Methylovirgula sp. 4M-Z18: one gene and its partner. The protein of the gene in region 1 interacts with the protein of each later gene in a pairwise test. Links are inferred from orthologs where the notes say so. Each region holds a gene or a part of one and is shown on either strand. Other genes may lie near its edges.

The links. The genes of interacting proteins can lie anywhere in the genome.
Region 2: the proteins of mobA (region 1) and V9T28_RS07945 interact in binary tests that used the Escherichia coli proteins (3 or more experiments, as listed by UniProt). The link is inferred for Methylovirgula sp. 4M-Z18 from one-to-one orthologs.

What each region holds. Positions count from the first base shown.
Region 1 is NZ_CP149574.1:2,181,261-2,186,211, reverse strand. Bases 980-3,805 are described here. They hold mobA (molybdenum cofactor guanylyltransferase MobA), read right to left. Parts: upstream 2,787-3,805; coding sequence 2,172-2,786; downstream 980-2,171. Other genes in these bases: V9T28_RS10140 (Mrp/NBP35 family ATP-binding protein), read left to right, coding at 2,980-3,805; V9T28_RS10150 (NAD(P)-dependent oxidoreductase), read right to left, coding at 1,226-2,092; modA (molybdate ABC transporter substrate-binding protein), read left to right, coding at 980-1,166. In the rest of the region: V9T28_RS10160 (DUF1289 domain-containing protein), read left to right, coding at 1-234; more of modA, read left to right, coding at 402-979; more of V9T28_RS10140, read left to right, coding at 3,806-4,068; V9T28_RS10135 (TRAP transporter substrate-binding protein), read left to right, coding at 4,191-4,951. UniProt on the Escherichia coli protein: Transfers a GMP moiety from GTP to Mo-molybdopterin (Mo-MPT) cofactor (Moco or molybdenum cofactor) to form Mo-molybdopterin guanine dinucleotide (Mo-MGD) cofactor.
Region 2 is NZ_CP149574.1:1,728,743-1,733,847, forward strand. What follows is about bases 829-3,808. They hold V9T28_RS07945 (molybdopterin molybdotransferase MoeA), read right to left. Parts: upstream 2,938-3,808; coding sequence 1,720-2,937; downstream 829-1,719. Other genes in these bases: V9T28_RS07940 (PLP-dependent cysteine synthase family protein), read right to left, coding at 829-1,680; moaC (cyclic pyranopterin monophosphate synthase MoaC), read right to left, coding at 2,985-3,464; trpC (indole-3-glycerol phosphate synthase TrpC), read right to left, coding at 3,461-3,808. Outside these bases: transcriptional repressor LexA, read right to left, coding at 1-445; more of V9T28_RS07940, read right to left, coding at 631-828; more of trpC, read right to left, coding at 3,809-4,264; trpD (anthranilate phosphoribosyltransferase), read right to left, coding at 4,266-5,105. UniProt on the Escherichia coli protein: Catalyzes the insertion of molybdate into adenylated molybdopterin with the concomitant release of AMP.

The DNA.
Region 1 (4,951 bases):
GTCTCAACGCCCTGCATCAAAATCTGCGTCATGGAGCCGAGCCTCGGGCTTTGCATCGGTTGCGGCCGTTCGATCGCAGAAATTTCTCAATGGGGGCTGATGAGCGAGGAAACGCGCCTCGCGATCATGGCCGAATTGCCGCCGCGGCTTGAGCGCCTCAAGACCCGTGGTGGCACGCCGGCGCGCGTACGGCCGAGCGAGCGCCGCCGGCAGCGCATGCAGACGGGCGATTGATCGCGTTGGTGCACTGGCCGTGCCACCCTGAATCGAATTGACGCTCTGTCCAAAGCTTGTATCAATCGCGCCAACAGTCATCGCTTCGCTCTGCATGCGTGAAGCGTATTCCGGCACGACGGTTCCGGTTCGGCTCTTTCATCTTTAGCCTAACCCAAGGATACGCCATGTCGCGCCTTAGCTCCGCTTTTGCCTTTTTTCTATTTATCTTGTGCGCGAGCACAAGCGCTTATGCGGCTGATACGATAAATGTTTTCGCGGCGGCGAGCCTCAAGGACGCGCTGGATGAAATCGCCCATGATTTTACCGTGGCGACGCAAATCGACGTCAAAACATCCTATGCCGGCTCATTGGCCTTGGCGCGTCAGATCGAGCAGGGGGCGCCGGCCGATCTATTCGCCTCGGCCGATCAGGATTCGATGGATTACGTGGCGACGCGCAATCTGATCAAACCCGAGATGCGCATCGATCTCCTGAGCAATCAACTGGTGGTCGTTGCCCCCACGTCAGCGCCCGATGCGCCGCTTGCGCTGACGGCGGACGGCTGGACCGCCGCGCTCGGCAATGGCCGAATTGCGGTCGGCGAAATCAAAACCGTGCCGGCGGGCAAATATACCAAGGAAGCGCTCGATAAGCTTGGTTTGTGGGTGACGCTCGAACCCCATCTTGCGATGGCGGACAATGTGCGCAACGCGCTCAATTTCGTCGCGCGCGGCGAAACGCCCTACGGCATCGTCTACGCGAGCGATGCGAAAGCCGAACCGCGCGTCAAAGTCGTGGCGACATTCCCGGAGACCTCGCACGCGCCGATCATTTATTCGTTCGCGTTGACGGCCGGCAACAAGGGCGAAGCCGCCGCCAAATTCTTGACCTATCTGCAGAGTGACGCAGCGAAAGCCGTCTTCGTCAAATGGGGCTTCACGCCGAAGTGACGTGCGGCGAAAGAGGCGAAGCGCCAGCCAGCGCTTCGTCCCCGTGAAGCTGCGCTGATTTATTTGTTGAGGCGCGCCAACAGGCTCGACGTGTCCCAACGGCCGCCACCCATCGTCTGGACTTCGGAATAGAATTGATCGACCAGAGCTGTCACCGGCAAGTGGGCGCCGTTGCGGCGCGACTCGGCAAGACAAATGCCGAGGTCCTTCCGCATCCAATCGACGGCGAAGCCGAAATCGAATTTGCCGGCGAGCATCGTCTTGTAGCGGTTCTCCATTTGCCAGCTCTGCGCCGCGCCTTTCGAGATCACCTCGATCACCGCTTCCGCGTCGAGCCCGGCTTGGGTGGCAAAGTGCAGGCCCTCGGACAGGCCCTGGACGAGACCGGCGATGCAGATCTGGTTGACCATCTTCGTCAGCTGACCGGCGCCCGCGTCGCCGAGCAGCCGGCATGAGCGGGCGTAGCTTTGAATGACAGGCTCGGCCTTGGCGTAATCGCTCGCATCGCCGCCGCACATGACGGTCAAAACCCCGTTTTGCGCGCCCGCCTGGCCGCCGGAAACGGGTGCATCGACAAAGCCGAGGCCGAGCTTTTTGGCGCTGGTATAGAGTTCTCTTGCCACATCAGCAGACGCAGTCGTGTGGTCGACAAAGATTGCGCCCGTCGCCATTGCGGCGAAGGCGCCGTCCGGACCGATGGTGACGGATCGCAAATCGTCGTCATTGCCGACGCAGGCGAAGATCAGGTCTTGCCCTTCGGCGGCGGCGCGCGGCGTCGGAGCGCTTTTCCCGCTATGTTCGGCGACCCAACTAGCCGCTTTGGCCGGCGTGCGATTGTAAACCGTCACGTCATGCCCATGCGCCTTGAGATGCCCAGCCATGGGATAGCCCATCACGCCCAAGCCGAGAAACGCAACCTTCGCCATATCCAATCCCTTATTGTGCAACGCGGTATGGTACGCTTCCCATATCTAATTGCGTGGAGCAAGCGCGTTCACAAAGGGCTCAAGCAAGGCTGCCCGCACCCTCATGCAGGACGCGGCGCTCGACGTCGGCCAATTCTTCCCGGGTGTTGAGATTGGCAAACGGTGCGAGGCCAGCTACTTTGGCGTCGAACAGCACGCTCGCATGCGGCAATTGCTCAAGCATGTGTTTGGGTCCACGAATGCCTTGCTCGAGTGCGATTTCCATTTGCGGCAAAGCGCTGACCCGCCAAAGCGCGAACGTCGGTTCCACTCCATCCGGGCTTCTTGCCACCACGGCCTGGCTTTCCGGGTTCAGCGCCGCGGTCAAGCGGTCGACGAGGTCGAGTGGCAGCAGCGGGCCATCGACCGGCACGGCGACAATGGCATCAGCATTGTGTTGCTGGGCATAGTTCAGTCCGCTCGCCACACCGCACAACGGGCCGTTGGCGCCGAGGCGGTCGGGGAGCACAGGATGTGGATAAGCGGCAAAGCGGGCGGCATCGCCGTTGGCGTTGATGACGACATCCGCGACTTGCGGTGCGAATCTTGCGAGCACATGCTCGACCAGCGGACGCCCATTGAACGTGACGAAGGCTTTGTCGGCCCCCATACGAGAGGATCGTCCGCCCGCGAGAATGACACCGATTATTTTCATGACGTTTCCACCATCCGGTTTTGGATCGCATGAACTCGCTGAGCGTGAATTCTTTGCCCGGCACGCACACGAGAACGATCGCAATTGTTTGCCGCCGCATGTTGCCGTGTTGTGGTCCTGCGATCAACAAGTCCGTTGACCCGCTTCAAGCGGGGCCTATAACGCGGACAAACAGCTTAAAATGCGGAGCCTTCTGTTGCCGACCGAAAAAGACGTTCTACGTGCCCTCACGCTTGTGCCCGGTCCTGACGGCAAGACGCCCTTGCCGGCCTCCGGCACGTTGAACGGCATTAGTATCCGCGACGGCAAGGTTTTTGCGGCAATCGCGATCGATCCGGCGAAATCCATGGAAATGGAGGAGATGCGGCTGAAGGCCGAGCGGGCGATCAAAGCGATCCCCGGTGTGACGGGCGCGCTCGTGACGCTGACGTCGGAGCGGCCGCAGGCGCCGGAACCTGCGCGTCATGGGCCGCGCGGTGGCAGTCCGGTTCCGGGGATCGCCAAGATCATTGCGGTGGCGTCCGGCAAGGGCGGTGTCGGCAAATCGACGACGGCTTGCAATTTGGCGCTTGCCTTAGCTGGGCAGGGGCTCCGTGTCGGCATTCTCGACGCCGACGTCTATGGCCCGTCGATGCCGCGTCTCTTTGGCCTCCACCAAAAACCACAAGTTGGCCCCGACAAAATGATGATTCCGCTCGAAGCGCATGGCGTGAAAATCATGTCGATCGGCTTCATGGTCGAGGAAGAGACCGCGATGATCTGGCGCGGCCCCATGATCAAATCGGCTCTCACCGAAATGCTTCGCCGGGTCAGTTGGGGCGAGATCGACGTCTTGGTCGTCGACATGCCGCCCGGTACGGGGGATGCGCAATTGTCGCTCGCGCAGGACGTTCCGTTGGCGGGTGCCGTCATTGTTTCGACGCCGCAGGACCTGGCGCTGATCGACGCGCGCCGCGCCGTCACGATGTTTCGCCGGGTCGAAGTGCCGATCCTTGGGGTCGTTGAAAATATGAGCTATTTTCTATGCCCGCATTGCGGCACGCGCTCTGACGTCTTCGCCCATGGCGGCGCACGGCATGAGGCGGAAAAATTGGACGTGCCCTTTTTGGGCGAGGTGCCGCTCGCGCTCGCGATTCGCGAACGATCCGATGCCGGCCAACCGGTCGTGGTGAGCGAGCCGAATGGCCCGCACGCCGCGGTGTATCGCGGCATCGCGCAGGCGGTCGCGGGCGCCCTGCAGGGATATCAGGGACGACCGGCACCGCGAATCGTCATAGAATGAGCGCAAGCGGGGCGGGGCCGGTCTTGCCCCCCGCTCGGCTGGAAAAATCCGCCAGTTAGGTCTCGCCCTAATTTTGTCGTTTAGCTGCATGAGTCTCCGCGCCATCGCTCCGGGAGATGTACATGGCTTTACTGCGTCGCCGCTTTCTGCAAACCGCCAGCATCGGGCTGGCGGCGTCCGCCCTTGCCGCGCCGGCGCTGGCGCAGAGTGCTCCGGAAATCAAATGGAAGCTCACATCGAGCTTCCCCAAAACGCTCGATTTGATGTTCGGCGGTGCGCAGGAATTCGCGCAGCGTGTGGCCGAGGCGACCGGCGATAAATTTCAGATCGAAGTCTCTGCGCCGGGCGAATTGGCCCCCGCCGTGCAGGCGCTTGACGTTGTAACGAACGGTACAGTCGATATGTGCCATACGTCCTTGGCCTATTTTTCCGGCAAGGACCCGACCTTCGCGCTCGCGACGGGCATTCCGTTCGGCATGAACGCCCGGCAGCAAGACGCTTGGGCGAGCTTTGGCGGCGGCAACGAATTGTTCAACGAATTTCTGGCCGACTACAACGCGATCGCGCTGCCGGGCGGCAACAGCGGCGCGCGCATGGGCGGCTGGTTCCGTAAAGAACTGAAAGCGCAAGAGGATCTGAATGGCCTGAAAATGCGTGTCGGCGGTTTTGCGGCCAAGATCCTGCAAGGTTTCGGTGTGCAGCCGCAACCAGTCGCGGGCGCGGACATTTACGATGCGTTGGAAAAAGGCACGATCGATGCCGCGTCCTGGGTCGGCCCTTACGATGACGAAAAGGCTGGGTTCAATAAGGTCGCGCCGTTCTATTATTATCCCGGCTGGGCCGAAGGCAGTGCGATGCTGCATTTTTGCATCGATGCCAAGAA
Region 2 (5,105 bases), 450 kb from region 1 along the record:
CGAAATGTTCGCCCGAACCCAGGAACTCCGGTGGTACCGAAATCGTGTGGCTGCGGGTCTGAATTGCGGAGATCGGCGTTCCGGCGGCAATGCGCCCCATCACCGGCACAGCGACGCTTTGCATCGTCTCGTCGTCGGGCGAGGCCGTGCCCACCGCGCGCACCTTGCCGAGATTGCCCTCAATGACGCTCGGCGCGAAACGGCCATTGCGCGAGCTGCTCGGCACTGCCGACTCCGGCAGTTTCAACACTTCTAGCGCGCGGGCGCGATTGGGCAGCCGGCGGATGAAGCCGCGCTCCTCGAGCGCCATGATCAGCCGGTGAATGCCGGACTTTGACCGCAGATCAAGCGCGTCCTTCATTTCGTCGAAAGATGGAGGCACGCCGGTTTCCTTCAGGCGCTCGTGAATGAAGCGGAGCAATTCATTCTGTTTCTTGGTCAGCATCGATCATTCCCCTTCATGTGCTCGCAACCTTAAGGAAGCCTTCGCGAATCAATCGCTGTTCCTCATAACCTGCGGCAGGACCTTAAACAAATCATGAACGCATGTTAAGCGTTCTTTTTATGTTCCGCAAGGGGTAAATCGTTGAATTTGGCGCAAGACTCCTGGGTTTGACGGTACGAGGGCGTTCAGCCGGCCCGGTTAATTTCTTCTGCGACCGCATCAAGCCGAGCGGCGAGACCTTCGCCGAATCGTCCGCTCACGCAGTCATCGTCGAACAAATCGGCATAGCGCTCGCCCGAGTCGCAAATCAGCGAAACGATCGAACCCGGCTCGCCGGCATCGAGCATGCGCCGCCGCAGCCGCAACGCGCCGATGAAATTCGTTCCCGTGGAGGGGCCGACGCGGCGGCTGAGGATCTTTGACAGCACGCGCATCGCGGCAATCGAATCGAGGTCCTCGACCGGAAACATTTCGTCCACCACGTCGCGGATGAAGGACGGCTCGACGCGCGGCCGGCCGATCCCCTCAATCCGGCTGCCGGTGGCGCTGGTCAGCGTGGGGTCGCCGCTGGCGTGATAGGCCGTGAAGATGGAGTTTTCCGGATCGACGACGGCGATACGCGACGCATGCTGGCGGTAGCGCACGAAACGGCCGAAGGTGGCCGATGTCCCGCCGGTCCCCGCGCCGACGACGATCCAGGCTGGAGTCGGATGGCGCTCGTGCGCCATTTGCGCGAAAACGGATTCGGCAATGTTGTTGTTGCCGCGCCAGTCGGTGGCGCGTTCGGCATAGGTGAACTGATCCATGAAATGGCCGCTGGTTTCGCGCGCCAATTGGTGCGAAGCGGCATAGACGGCATCGGCGGAATCCACGAGATGCAGGCGCCCGCCGTAGAATTCGATCTGTGCGCACTTTTCCTGGCTGGTGCTGCGCGGCACGACGGCAATGAAGGGCAGGCCCAAAAGCCGCGCGAAATAGGCTTCGCTGATCGCTGTCGAACCGGAGGAGGCTTCGATGATCGTCGTGCCTTCATGCACCCAGCCGTTACACAAAGCATAGAGGAACAATGAGCGCGCGAGCCGGTGTTTCAAGCTGCCGGACGGATGGGTCGATTCGTCCTTGAAGAAAAAATCGACCGCGCCGGGAAGCGGGATTGGCACGAGATGCGTATCGGCAGAGCGTGTAAAATCCGCCTCGATGCGGGAGATGGCAGTGTCGAGCCACGTGCGGGCCATACGTCCTCCAATCGATGAAACGCTTGAGAGCGTGCCTGACTACAGCCGAATGATCCGGCACAGATCGCCGGCGTCCGCCGCCGCGGCATGCGGGACGCGGATCAGGAGGCACTGCGCCTCGGCCAGGACGCGCAGCATCGAGGAATCCTGCAGGCCATGCGGTGTCACGCGTGGCAGGTCGTCCGCGCGCTCGGTGAGCGTCGCGCGCAAATAATCCTGCCGGAAATCATTGGCCTTGACCGGCACGGCGAGGCGCGCCGGCTCGCTGTGATCGTCCGCCGCGTCGGGGTCGCCGCTGAGCGCGCGGATGAGCGGCACCACGAACAGTTTCGAGCAGACAATGGCGGATACCGGATTTCCCGGCAAGCCCAACACATGCAGACCGCCGAGCATGCCGTGCATCAGCGGTTTGCCGGGCCGCAGTGCCAGCTTCCAAAAATCGAGCGTCATGCCTTCGGCGTGCAGCGCCTGTTGCACGAGATCGTGATCGCCGACCGAAGCGCCGCCGAGCGTGACGAGAATGTCGGCTTTGGCATCGCGTGCCTTTGCAATTGCCGCGCGCAGAAGCGCCAAATCGTCGGCGACGATGCCCAAATCGAACACCTCGGCGCCGGCTTTCTCCGCCATGATCGCGACGGCAAAAGAATTGGAGGCGACGATCTGATCGGGGCCCGGCTCGGCGCCCGGCGCCACCAATTCGCTCCCCGTGGCCAGGATCGCAACGCGCGGACGGCGTGTGCAGGGCAAGGCCGGATGGTTCATCGCCGCCGCCAGCGCAACGCGGTTGGCATTGAGCCGCAAGCCTTTTTGCAACAGCGCCTGACCTTGCGCGAAATCGAGTCCGGCCTTGCGGATATGGCGGCCGAGCGGTTCGCTTTGCTCGACGCTTATGTTGATGCCGTCGCGCCGGGTCGTCTCCTGCAGCACCACCGTATCCGCCCCTTGCGGCACTGGCGCGCCGGTGAAAATGCGCGCGGCTTGACCCGGTTGGACCGTACCTGCGAAAGCCGTGCCGGCCGCGCTTTCACCGACCACATCGAGCCGTGCCGGCACCGTTGCGATATCTTCAGCCCGTACCGCATAGCCGTCCATGGCCGAGGCGTCAAAGGGCGGTTGGGTCCGCCGTGCGATGACGTCTTCGGCAAGCGTACGGTCGGCGGCCTGACTCAAGGGAACGAGTTCCATGCCAAGCGGCCGCGCTGGCGCAAGGATGCGGGCGAGAGCGTCGGAAACGGGGAGGAGAGGGGCTTTCGTCATCAGGTTCGATCGTTTCTCCGCCAAGGGGATCCAGGGTTTAAATCCCGTCAGCCTTCGGCCCGCCAATGGCCCGACCTGCCGCCGGATTTTTCGACGAGATGGATGTTTTCGATCCGCATGCCGCGATCGGCGGCCTTCACCATGTCGTAAAGCGTCAAACATGCCACGCTCACGGCGGTCAGCGCTTCCATCTCAACACCGGTCTGGCCTTTGACCTTCACCGTTGCTTCCACAAGCACCTGCGCCGCCTCGACATTGGGCGTCAGCTCCACCGTCACCTTCGACAGCATCAAAGGATGGCAGAGCGGGATGAGGTCGTGCGTGCGTTTCGCCGCCATGATGCCGGCGATCCGCGCCGTGCCAAGCACGTCGCCCTTTTCCGCATTGCCCGATAGGACAAGGGCAAGCGTCTGCGGTTGCATTGTCACAGTGCCGCGCGCCACAGCAACCCGTTCGGTCGCCGCCTTGTCCGATACGTCAACCATATGCGCTTCGCCGGTGGCGGAAATATGGGTGAGTTTGCTCATGCCTTCACGGGGACGCCGACGAGAAGATCGTGCGTCGCCTTCTCCACGTCCTTCTGCCGCATCAAGCTTTCGCCGACAAGGAAGGCGCGCATGCCTACGCGTGCGAGACGCTGGCAATCTTGATGTGTGAAGATTCCGCTCTCTCCCACGGCGATCTTGCTCGGCGGGATCATCGGCGCTAGCTGTTCGCTCACTTCCAACGACACGTCGAACGTTTTGAGATTGCGATTGTTCACGCCGATCAATTTGGTTTCCAACCGCAGCGCGCGCTCGAGCTCGCGCTGATCATGCACTTCGACCAGCACGTCCATGCCCAAATCATGCGCCGTGGAATTCAGTGTTTTGGCGCAGTCGTCGCTGACGCAGGCCATGATGATCAAAATGCAATCGGCGCCCCAGGCGCGCGCTTCGAACACTTGATAGGGATCGAAGAGAAAGTCCTTACGCAGAGCCGGCAATTTGGTCGCCGCGCGCGCCTTTGTCAGAAAGTCCGGCGCGCCTTGAAACGAAGGGCCGTCGGTCAGTACGGAAAGGCATGCCGCACCGCCTTTTTCGTAAGCCTCTGCCAAGGCCGGCGGATCGAAATCGGGGCGAATGACGCCTTTCGACGGGCTCGCTTTCTTGATTTCGGCGATCAGCGCAAAACCGGCGTCGGCCTTGTCTTTGAGAGCACGGGCAAAGCCCCGCGGCGGCGTTTGGGCACGGGCCTGGCGTTCGAGCGCGTGAAACGGCATGCGCACTTTCGCGTCGATGATTTCGCGGCGTTTATAGGCTTCGATCTTCTCTAGTATGTCCGCCATGTTACGCTCCCGTGCTGGAGCGGTTCGAGACTGCCACCAGAGTGGATAAGACCGCCTTTGCGCGGCCCGAGTCAAGCGCCTCAGCCGCGAGTTCGGCCCCCGCGCGCAGGTCGGCGGCCTTGTCGGCGACGACCAACGCGCCGGCCGCATTGAAGATGGCAATGTCGCGATAGGCACCCGGCGCGCCATCCAAAACTGCGCGCAAGGCTGCAGCATTATACTCGGCATCGCCGCCCTTCAGCGCCGCCGGATCCGCCCGTGCGACTCCAATGTCCTCGGGGGTAATTTCAAACGACGTGATCTTGCCGCGGTCAAGCGCGACCACGCGCGTTGGTCCGGTCGTGGTGATCTCGTCGAGCCCGTCCGAGCCGTGCACCAGCCAAACCTTTTCCGAGCCGAGATTCTTGAGCACATGCACCATCGGCTCGAGCCATGCGGCCGAAAACACGCCGGTCAATTGCCGTTTGACGCCGCCTGGGTTGGCGAGCGGTCCGAGGATGTTGAGAATGGTGCGCGCGCCGAGCTCGGTACGTACCGGTGCGACATGCCGCATCGCCGCATGGTGGGTTTGCGCCCACATGAAACCGACGCCGGCTTCGCGCACGCAAGCAGCGACATCGTCCGGGCTGATGCCGATCTTGACGCCGAGCGCCACCAGCACGTCCGACGCGCCGGACCGCGAGGAGGCTGCCCGGTTGCCGTGCTTGGCGACCGGCACGCCGCAAGCGGCGACGATGATCGAGGCCAGCGTCGAGACGTTGTAGGAACCCGATGCGTCGCCGCCGGTGCCCACCACATCGATCGCATTGCTCGGCACCGACACGCGCAGCATTTTAGAGCG